Regions from separate parts of the Heyndrickxia sp. FSL W8-0423 genome, predicted to be linked through region 2. Evidence: a T-box and tRNA genes for the amino acid it is inferred to sense, from the RefSeq annotation. Region 2 holds a T-box; the other holds one or more tRNA genes.
The links. A T-box is a leader RNA that pairs with one kind of tRNA and senses whether it is charged. The one in region 2 lies ahead of asnS (asparagine--tRNA ligase), so its partner is inferred to be a tRNA-Asn.

Region 1: it encodes a tRNA-Asn, which carries the amino acid that the T-box ahead of asnS (asparagine--tRNA ligase) is inferred to sense. The anticodon was not compared.

Annotation. Positions count from the first base shown of each region.
Region 1 covers NZ_JBBPBE010000001.1:1,241,460-1,246,958, reverse strand. The annotation lists rRNA gene MKY81_RS06345 (16S ribosomal RNA) at 1-450, opposite strand, end outside; tRNA gene MKY81_RS06340 (tRNA-Gly) at 659-732, opposite strand; tRNA gene MKY81_RS06335 (tRNA-Arg) at 751-827, opposite strand; tRNA gene MKY81_RS06330 (tRNA-Leu) at 866-951, opposite strand; tRNA gene MKY81_RS06325 (tRNA-Leu) at 1,012-1,096, opposite strand; tRNA gene MKY81_RS06320 (tRNA-Lys) at 1,107-1,182, opposite strand; tRNA gene MKY81_RS06315 (tRNA-Gln) at 1,362-1,436, opposite strand; tRNA gene MKY81_RS06310 (tRNA-Asp) at 1,453-1,529, opposite strand; tRNA gene MKY81_RS06305 (tRNA-Glu) at 1,550-1,621, opposite strand; tRNA gene MKY81_RS06300 (tRNA-Ser) at 1,637-1,727, opposite strand; tRNA gene MKY81_RS06295 (tRNA-Asn) at 1,732-1,806, opposite strand; gene MKY81_RS06290 (SprT family protein) at 1,902-2,354, opposite strand; gene cmpA (cortex morphogenetic protein CmpA) at 2,440-2,550, shown strand; gene MKY81_RS06280 (Tex family protein) at 2,617-4,788, opposite strand; gene MKY81_RS06275 (PP2C family serine/threonine-protein phosphatase) at 4,874-5,470, opposite strand; gene sigB (RNA polymerase sigma factor SigB) at 5,467-5,499, opposite strand, start outside.
Region 2 covers NZ_JBBPBE010000001.1:2,894,792-2,900,290, reverse strand. The annotation lists gene sstT (serine/threonine transporter SstT) at 1-129, opposite strand, end outside; gene MKY81_RS14715 (DUF1646 family protein) at 360-1,433, opposite strand; gene asnS (asparagine--tRNA ligase) at 1,805-3,196, opposite strand; T-box leader at 3,250-3,487, opposite strand; gene qoxA (cytochrome aa3 quinol oxidase subunit II) at 3,950-4,858, shown strand; gene qoxB (cytochrome aa3 quinol oxidase subunit I) at 4,898-5,499, shown strand, end outside.

The DNA of each region.
Region 1 (5,499 bases), 1.7 Mb from region 2:
ACAACAGAGTTTTACGATCCGAAAACCTTCATCACTCACGCGGCGTTGCTCCGTCAGACTTTCGTCCATTGCGGAAGATTCCCTACTGCTGCCTCCCGTAGGAGTCTGGGCCGTGTCTCAGTCCCAGTGTGGCCGATCACCCTCTCAAGTCGGCTACGCATCGTCGCCTTGGTGAGCCGTTACCTCACCAACTAGCTAATGCGCCGCGGGTCCATCTGTAAGTGATAGCCGGAGCCATCTTTCAATTCCCCTTCATGCGAAGAAAAAAGTTATCCGGTATTAGCCCCGGTTTCCCGGAGTTATCCCAGTCTTACAGGCAGGTTACCCACGTGTTACTCACCCGTCCGCCGCTAACTATCAGGGAGCAAGCTCCCATCAAGTTCGCTCGACTTGCATGTATTAGGCACGCCGCCAGCGTTCGTCCTGAGCCAGGATCAAACTCTCCAAAAAGATGTTTGAAATAGCTCTAGTTAAAAATTAATTGACGTTTCGTTTTGTTCAGTTTTCAAAGATCAATCATTACTCCCTTTTAAGAAGCAACTTTTTAACTATATCATTTTAAAAGTTTAATGTCAACAACTTTTCGAGTTTGTTTCAACTTTCATAGAAGCGACTTTTAAATCTTATCATCTTTATAAAATGATGTCAATACTTTTTTTGGAGCGGGTGATGGGAATCGAACCCACGACAACAGCTTGGAAGGCTGTAGTTTTACCACTAAACTACACCCGCATATTATAATTGTTTTAATGGCGCGCCCGATAGGAGTCGAACCCATAACCTTCTGATCCGTAGTCAGACACTCTATCCAATTGAGCTACGGGCGCATTTTTTAAAAAAAGCAATTTACTTTTCTGAAAGACTTTGGTGCGGCCGAGAGGACTTGAACCTCCACGGTGTTGCCACCACTAGGCCCTCAACCTAGCGCGTCTGCCATTCCGCCACGACCGCATCTTAAAAAGTGACATACAATATAATAACAAACTACTAGATAAAAATCAATAAGTTTTTTGGTGCGGGTGAAGGGAGTCGAACCCCCACGCCCTGCGGCGCCAGATCCTAAGTCTGGTGCGTCTGCCAATTCCGCCACACCCGCGCAAATTTAATGGTGAGCCATGAAGGACTCGAACCTTCGACCCTCTGATTAAAAGTCAGATGCTCTACCGACTGAGCTAATGGCTCTACATGAATATAAATATGAAGTTTTATTTAATCTGAACTAGGTTAAGCATCTACGACGTCCCAATCTCAGAAAGATCATTCAAGTTGCAGCTCGATTGGTACGCTGAAGCTTCCCTTCGAAGTTTAGTCGTTCGTGCTCTACCGACTGAGCTAATGGCTCGAATAAAAAAATAAAAAAATGGCTGGGCTAGCTGGATTCGAACCAACGAATGACGGAGTCAAAGTCCGTTGCCTTACCACTTGGCTATAGCCCAATATCATTTTTTAAAATGGCGGTCCGGACGGGACTCGAACCCGCGACCTCCTGCGTGACAGGCAGGCATTCTAACCAGCTGAACTACCGGACCAAAACTATTATTTATAACAATGACCCGTACGGGATTCGAACCCGTGTTACCGCCGTGAAAGGGCGGTGTCTTAACCGCTTGACCAACGGGCCACAAAATTAATTAACTGGCGGAGAAGGAGGGATTTGAACCCTCGCGCCGCTTACGCGACCTACACCCTTAGCAGGGGCGCCTCTTCAGCCACTTGAGTACTTCCCCTATATGGCTCCGCAGGTAGGATTCGAACCTACGACCGATCGGTTAACAGCCGATAGCTCTACCACTGAGCTACTGCGGAATAACATGTCATCTTATCGACTCTTAAAATTATAATTACGATTACACATTAAGTCAACCCATTTTAAAAAGTTTTTTCAAAAACTTATCATACACTTATTTCATCTCCAATTTCCCCCTGCATTTGCCACAAACAAAACGATCAACATCCACTTTCCTTCTACGTGTAAAAATAGTCTTACACCCTTTACAGACATATTTATATATTACTTTGGACTTTTTCCTTTGTACACTCTGCAATGGTGAACAGAATCTTGGGGCTTGTACTTCTTTAAGTAATTTTTTGAAATCATTGTCGCGATGTTGGTAGCCTTTTCCTTCAAGATGAAGATGATAATGACATAACTCATGTTTGATGATTCCAATCAATTCTTTTTCACCAAATTCAACATAATATTTATAGTTTATCTCAATATTATGGTTTTTTAGCAAATATCGCCCACCAGTCGTACGCAGCCTTGAATTAAATAAAGCAACATGTTTAAAAGGTTTTCCAAAGAACCTTAAAGATATTCGTTCAACTAGTTCTTGAAGCTCTTGATCATTCATCTTTCGTTCCCCTTTTTCCATTTTGCGTGAACATGACAAACTATTATAGCATATTGTAGATAATACTAAAGGAGGACTTTTGCCTATGCCAACTTGGTTTCAAAATCAAATGCGAAAAGCTTTTTCAGAAAAAAATCGATATCAAATTAAGCTTCTCAATCAATGTTGGTTTTTTTATCAACAAAAAATTTTATAACCCAATTATATGACAACTGTATAAATAATTGGCGTGTATGTATACACGCCAACGTTTACAACGCTACTAGCTTTGTAGCATTGTTAATGATAATCTTCCCTTTTGAGTATCCACTTTTTCTACCCAAACAGTGACAATATCCCCTAATGAAACTACATCCAAGGGATGTTTCACAAATTTATTACTAAGTTTAGAAATATGAACAAGTCCATCCTCTTTTACTCCGACATCGACAAATGCACCAAAATCTACTACATTTCTTACGGTTCCTTGCATTTCCATTCCTACTTTTAAATCTTCTAATTTTAAAATTTCCTTTTTCAGTAGTGGTTTTGGTAATTCATCGCGAAGGTCGCGCCCCGGACGATTTAATGCATCTATAATATCCTTTAATGTTAACTCACCAATATTTAATTGCTCTGATAATTCACTTAAAGAATAAGAACTTATCGCTTCTTTTAATTTTTCCGTTCCAATATCGCTAGGTGAACAATTTATTTTTTCCAGCAATGTTTTGACGGCTTGATAATTCTCAGGATGTATAGGAGTTTTGTCTAACGGATCATCTCCATCAATGATTCTCAAAAAACCAATACTTTGCTCATATGTTTTCGAGCCCAAACGTGGAATTCCTTTTAACTCTTTTCTGTTGTTAATCTTTCCAGTCTCATTTCTATACTTCACTATATTATTTGCAACTGCTTTACTTAATCCGGAAACATATTGCAATAGTGAGGGGGAGGCAGTATTTACATTTACGCCTACTTGGTTTACAGCTGTTTCCACAACAAATGTAAGTGATTCATTTAGTTTCTTTTGGGAGACATCATGTTGATATTGACCCACACCAACAGATTTTGGATCAATTTTCACTAACTCTGCTAATGGGTCTTGTAGTCTTCTAGCAATTGATACTGCGCTTCTTTCTTCTACTTGAAGGTCAGGGAACTCTTCACGTGCCAAATCAGATGCGGAATATACACTTGCCCCGGCTTCGTTAACAATAATATAAGAAATATCATCATTTATTTCTTTTAGAATTTCAGCGACAAATTGTTCTGTTTCTTGGGAAGCTGTTCCATTCCCTATTGCAATTACTTCTATTTTAAATTCTTTAATAATATCAATTATTTTCTTTCTTGCTTCTTCCGGTTTTGCTTTTGGTGGGTGTGGATAGATAACACCGATAAATAAAACTTTACCCGTTTCATCTACTACTGCGAGCTTGCATCCTGTTCGATATGCCGGATCAACACCGAGTACCTTTCTCCCTTTTAATGGGGGCTGTAATAATAGATTTCTAAGATTTTCGGAAAAAATATGAATCGATTGATCTTCAGCTTTTTCCGTCAATTCGTTACGAATCTCCCGTTCAATGGAAGGTTGAATTAGTCGTTTATAGCCGTCTTCAATTGCTTCTTTTACATATGGTGTGACACTAGACTGTTCATTCTTGATCACTTTTCGGAATAGTTGACTAATTATCTTTTCCTGATCCGGTTGAATGTTGACCCGCAGAACATCTTCTTTTTCCCCTCTGTTTAATGCAAGCACACGATGTGGGACAATCTTTCGTACTGGTTCTTCGTACTGGTAATACATTTCAAACACTTTTTTATCGTCTTTATCTTCTTTTTTTAATGTTGATGTAACGATCCCCGTTTTAAATGTCTCTTTCCGTATCCAATCACGAGTAGTTGCATCATCGGAGATCCACTCCGCAATAATATCCTTTGCCCCCATGATTGCATCTTCAATTGTATGTATTTCTTTTTCCTCGGATACATAATGTGCTGCTTCTTCATTAATATTTTTATCTGATGGATATGTCATCATCCATGTTGCCAACGGTTCCAACCCTTTTTCCTTAGCAATCGTCGCTTTTGTCCTTCTTTTTTGTTTATAAGGTCGATATAGATCTTCCACCATTTGAAGCTTATCGGCATTTAAAATCTTATTTTTTAATTCATCACTTAACTTTCCTTGTTCATCAATTAAACGAATAACTTCTTCTTTGCGTTGTTCTAGATTTTGGATATAGTTCCATCGGTCCATAATTGCTCGAATCTGAACCTCGTCTAATGCGCCTGTCATTTCTTTTCGGTAACGAGCGATAAACGGAACGGTATTACCTTCTTCTAGTAATGCAATGACATTTGAAATTTGTTTGTTCGAAAAAGATAGCTCTTTTGATAAACGTTGCTGCAGTTGGATCTTTTTTTCAACCGTTTGTTCCAAATCAAACACCTACTTCTTTAAAATTCACTAACAATCCTGCTAAACATATATTATCATTTCTTTATAAAAAGGAAAAAGCTTGCGATTAACGCAAGCTTCCAATAATGAACGTAGAATCATCCTCTTTGGAGAACTGTTTATTTTTTATTTCATTGGCGATTATTTTAACAGATTGGCGACTTTTTATTAACGTTTTTGTGTTATTAACTGCGAAACCATCCGTGTGAAAAAGAAATTTTGAATTTGGTTCATATAAAAAACGTTGTGTACGAATGTTTTGCGGACGCCCGGATAAGAAACCTCTTATTGGTAAAGGATATATCGTTTTGCCAGTTGGGGTATATAAATAAAAGCGGATATTTCCCACACAACTATATTCGAATTCACGAGTTGAAAAGTTCACCTTTAAAACAGCAACTGCCGCACCACGTTTTTGTGCGAGCACTTCATTGCAACGTTTCATTAATGTTTCTACATCATCAGTCATATTGTCTTTAACTACTTCTACAACAGCTGATGACGCTTCATAAGCATAACGACCACTGCCCAATCCATCCGCTAAGACACATAAAAAGTATTCCTCGGTAGCGGTAAAATAGTAACTATCTCCACAATAAGGTTTTCCTTCTTTAGCTGATTGGTAAGCATAAATTTCTACCAGCTCTTGCTGCAAATGTTTCATACCGATGAACTCTTCCTATCTCGTGATTC
Region 2 (5,499 bases):
TAAAGAGCCTAGAATAACAAAAGGCTTCGCTATACTCGGGAGGGTGATGGCTAATATAATCCCAATAATTAAACCTACGATTATTTGCTTAACTAAACTAATTTGATTCCATTTTTTCACTAGATTCATTGTGTGTCCCCCCTGTTGTATGTAAACCTACAATCCTCTATAGAATATTGTAAGAATACTTATAATATTAGTTTATATTTAATAATATTGTAATGAATATTTAGATATATTACAATAACTTTATTATTTTTGCTAAAAAATATAGGTTTACTTAAGAGATAAAAAAGAACGCTGAAGATATCAGCGTTCAACTAACTTATAATCTATAATTTTTTTACTTGCCATTTTAATTAAACTACAAGAAGAATAACAACAAAATAAATAATCATCGCAAAGAATCCCACAGGTATAGCAAAACGTGCATATTGTAGACTCGTAATTTTAAGCTTTCCAGCCGAAATGATATTCGGAATGTTCCCTGGGATCAGCATTCCACCACTAATGATCAAACCTAATAATAATGCCTGAATTGTTGATGGACTCATCGCCGGACTTACCTCTGCGGCAGCCAGTGTTGCATTATCTAAAATCGCAGAAATAATGTTAATCCAGTACATGATGAATGGATGCAAGTCTAATAGATATTTTTCGATAAAAGGTTGAAATCCCGCTCCTAACAATGTTAAAGCCATGACAAACAAATATATTTTTAAGCTGCGAATAATAATTTCGGCATAAGATTCTTTTTGCGAAGATATCGTTTTTTCAATATCATTCAATGCATTCGCTTCGGCAGCTGATGCTACCTCATTTTGTGCCAAAATCGCAGCAGACTCTTCACGTGACTTAACCATGAATGCGGCCAAAACGCCAAAAGCTGCAACACCCGGGATGACATATACGCCAATTGATTTCAGCAAATAAAAGAAGCTTTCATCCAGTTTACTTACAACAATTGTTGAAAGTGGTTCTCCAATTGGAGTAAGGACAGCCCCCATTCCAATTGCAAAACAAGCCAAAACTACTAAGCGAATTTCTGATTGTCGATCAATCTTTAATACACTTACAACCGCTACAAGAATAATTGCAGCAATAATGGCAGTGATGACACTGGAAATTAATCCAAGGATGATCACAAATAAGGCAATAAACAATCGATATGGCATCGCTTTACTGATCCCTAAAATTCCTTTTTCAATCGGCCCCTGGAACCATCGAAACAATAAACCTGCAACAAGAACAGCTAGTGTAATATTAATCGGATGGACCAACGCCTCTTTCACAAGATGCCAATCTAATGCTTGACTAACTAGAACTGACAGAACCCCCATAATAAATAAGAATACTTCTAAATTTTTTTCCACCACATGTGTAAATGGCAGTAGCAGTACAAGCAGCAAGATGATGGATAAACCAATAATCATTAAGCAAATTCCTCCCCTTTTATCTATTGATTATTTCTAAAAAATATAAAAAAGCCTGTCACTAAGGGACATACGTATCCCTTGGTGACAGGCTCCTCCAATAAAGTTAATGGTATTTAATTTTTGTGTTTTAGATGTGATATTTTTCGTTTAAAAAACAATTAAATTTTATCAACTAGTATTATATTAACAGTAACTAGTCATTTTTACAAGGTTTATTTTATCGGAATACTCAGACCGCCAAAATATTAAATTAACAATACATTAAGTTCACTATTAGAAAATATTATTATTTTGTAGAGTGAAAAGTGCTTCATAAGAAACAATAGGATGCCGCAGCATCCTATTGTACATTTTTTTCACATATTTAATTAAAAGTCTGCATTTCCTGGTGTACGAGGGAATGGGATGACATCGCGGATGTTCTTCATTCCGGTTAAATACATGACAAGTCGTTCAAACCCAATTCCATAGCCTGAATGCTTTGTACCACCGTATTTTCTAAGCTCAAGATACCACCAGTAATCTTCTTCAGACATACCAAGTTCTTTAATTTTATTTGCAAGGACCTCTTCTCTTTCCTCCCGTTGGCTTCCCCCGATTAACTCGCCAATACCAGGAACCAATAGGTCAGTTGCAGCTACTGTCTTACCGTCATCATTTGCTCTCATATAAAATGCCTTAATTTCTTTCGGATAGTCGGTTACGAAGACCGGACGCTTATAAATTTCCTCGCTTAGATAACGTTCATGTTCCGTTTGCAAATCCGTTCCCCATTCAACAGGGTAGTCAAATTTCTTACCAGAGTTCTTTAATATATCAACAGCTTCAGTATAAGTAACCCTTCCAAAATCGGATTCTAAAGCATTTTTCAATCTTTCAATTAGCGTCTTATCAATAAAGCTATTAAAGAAGGCCATTTCTTCAGGTGCTTCTTCAAAAACGTAATTAATTACATACTTAACCATTTCTTCTCCGAGGTCCATGATATCCGGTAATTCTGCAAAAGCCACTTCCGGCTCGATCATCCAGAATTCTGCGGCATGTCGTGCCGTATTAGAATTTTCTGCTCTAAATGTTGGACCAAAGGTATACACATTACGGAAAGCAAGAGCAAAAGTTTCCGCATTTAATTGACCGCTAACGGTTAAGTTGGATTCTTTGCCGAAGAAATCAGCACTTTCGTCCACTTTTCCGTCCTCGTTTTTTGGAAGCTGGTTCAAATCCATTGATGTTACACGGAACATCTCCCCCGCGCCTTCTGTATCGCTTCCGGTAATAATAGGTGTATGCACATAGACAAATCCTTTTTCTTGAAAGAATTTATGAATGGCGTACGATGCAAGGGATCGTACTCTGAAAACGGCGGAGAAGGTATTGGCTCTCGGACGTAAATGAGCGATTGTTCTTAAATATTCAAGAGAATGTCTCTTTTTTTGCAAAGGATAAGCTGGATCCGATAATCCTTCAACAACAATTTTTGTCGCTTTAATTTCAAATGGCTGTTTCATTTCAGGAGTTGGAACAAATTCACCTTCTACTAAAACGGAAGAGCTAATAGGTAACTTCGTGATTTCTTTGAAGTTATCGAGGGTATCTTCAAAAACGACTTGTACACTCTTAAAGAATGTTCCGTCGTTTAATTCCATAAAACCAATGGTTTTAGAGTCGCGAAGAGTTCGAATCCAACCCGAAATTTGCACAGTTTGTTCGTTAAATTTTTCTTGATTTCTGTATAAATCTTTTACTACGGTCTTTATCATAATTAGCCTCCATATGGTAATTTTTCACAATAAAAAAGCCTTCTATCCCATAAAAAAGGGACGAAAGGCTAACTTCCGCGGTACCACCCAAATTGTCATAATATGACCAACTTTAAAGCGACTATTGCTTATCCAGTCCATAACGTGCTGGTAACGTCTAAGCCTACTTAAGTTATCCCTTTCGGTTAGAACTCAAAGGTGTTCTTCATTCATGCTTCATCACCAGGCTTCCACCGTCCCCGGCTCGCTATCGAATATAGCAAAAACTACTTTCCTTTTCATCGATTTAAAAATATGTAATTTTAAAAATGACTTATTATTGTAATAATCTATCACAAAACATAATCCTTTGTCTAGTTGCCCCCTAAGATATATACCGAAAGCTTTATTGGTCAAACATTTTAACGTATGCGGATCAATATAAGCTGTAATTGATAAACAGGATTGAGCAATAGACAAAGTCGTTAATTTAACAATATCTGAACTTCGGGAAATCCTTTATTACATCAAACCAACTAGGATACCTTATTCTACTCAAAAATTCCAATGATTGTATACATCACAGCTTTCAACTTTCAATCATCTTGAATAATTCGTGACAATTATGTCCTTTTATAAATGAACATTTTATGAAATACATCACAATATGCTGTTTTTATTAATAAAACATATTAAGATGGTGTCAAATTGGTTTACCAGTAAATATTAGGATTCATAGGTACCTATATCCATCATTAGAAAGGAGTTTCATTTATGAGAATGAAATGGTTAACCTTACCAATGGTTTCCGTACTCATGATTGTACTATCAGGCTGCGAACCATTAATGGTCCTTGATCCGAAAGGTCCGCAGGCAGAGACACAGGCGAATGATATTATCGCTTCTATTCTAATTATGTCATTTATTGTTATTACGGTTTTCGGATTACTCATTTATATGTTAATCAAATACCGTGCTTCAAAGCAAAGCAAGGATTATGAACCACCTTATGTAGAAGGGCATCCATTGGTTGAGGCGATTTGTGTAGGTATTCCAGTGATCATTGTCACTACGCTTTCAATCATGTCGGTGATATCCAACTATAAGGTAGAAGCAACGCCAAAAGGTTATGAAAATCAGGAACCTCTTGTCATATATGCAGCTTCATCCAATTGGAAATGGCATTTTAGTTATCCGGAAGAGGAAATTGAAACAGTCAATTATTTATATATTCCAACAAATAGACCAATTGAGTTTAGATTATATTCATATGGCCCAATTACAAGTTTCTGGATTCCTCAGCTTGGAGGACAAAAATATGCCATGTCAGATATGATAACAAAATTACACTTGGCCGCAGATGTTCCAGGTGAACTCATGGGACGTAATGCTAATTTTAGCGGTAAAGGTTTTGCGGAAAATACATTTAATGTAAAAGCAATGTCTGAAGCAAAATTTCAGGAATGGGTTCAAGAAGTAAAAGAAACAGCTAAGCCTTTAACTGAAAAGAAATTTAATCAATTATTGGAACCAGGTCATGTTGGACAATCCACTTACACTGGTACCCATTTAGAATTTGCGCCTGCTCCAGAAGGCGAACACGCAGGACATAATCATTCGAGCACGAAAGAAGAGAATGATGAAAACCATGATTCCAATGAAGAATCATCGCACGATCATTAATATTTTCAAGACTACTATTTTGAAAGGAGTCTGAACAAAATGGACTTTTTCGATAGATTTGCTATCCCAAACCCGAGTATTGCCATCTATGCTTCCATGGTTTTGATTGGACTTACCTTACTGGCGATTCTAGTCGGACTAACCTATTTGAAAAAATGGGGCTATTTATGGCGCGAATGGTTAACGACTGTCGATCATAAACGAATTGGGATTATGTATTTAATATCTGCTTTACTTATGCTATTCCGTGGTGGAGTAGATGCCATTATGATGCGCGCACAGCTTGCCGTTCCTGATAATAAGTTGCTCGATGCACAGCATTATAATGAAATTTTCACGACACACGGAATTGTTATGATCATTTTTATGGCGATGCCTTTCATTATGGCTTTAATGAACTTCGTCGTACCATTGCAAATTGGCGCACGCGATGTAGCGTTCCCACGTTTAAATGCTTTAAGCTTTTGGTTATTCTTTATGGGTGCGATGCTCTTTAATATATCCTTTGTTATCGGTGGTTCACCTGATGCGGGATGGACTTCATACTTCCCATTAGCCGGTAATGAGTTCAGTGAGTCGGTCGGCTCGAATTACTATATGATCGCGATTCAAATTGCAGGTCTCGGTACGTTAATGACAGG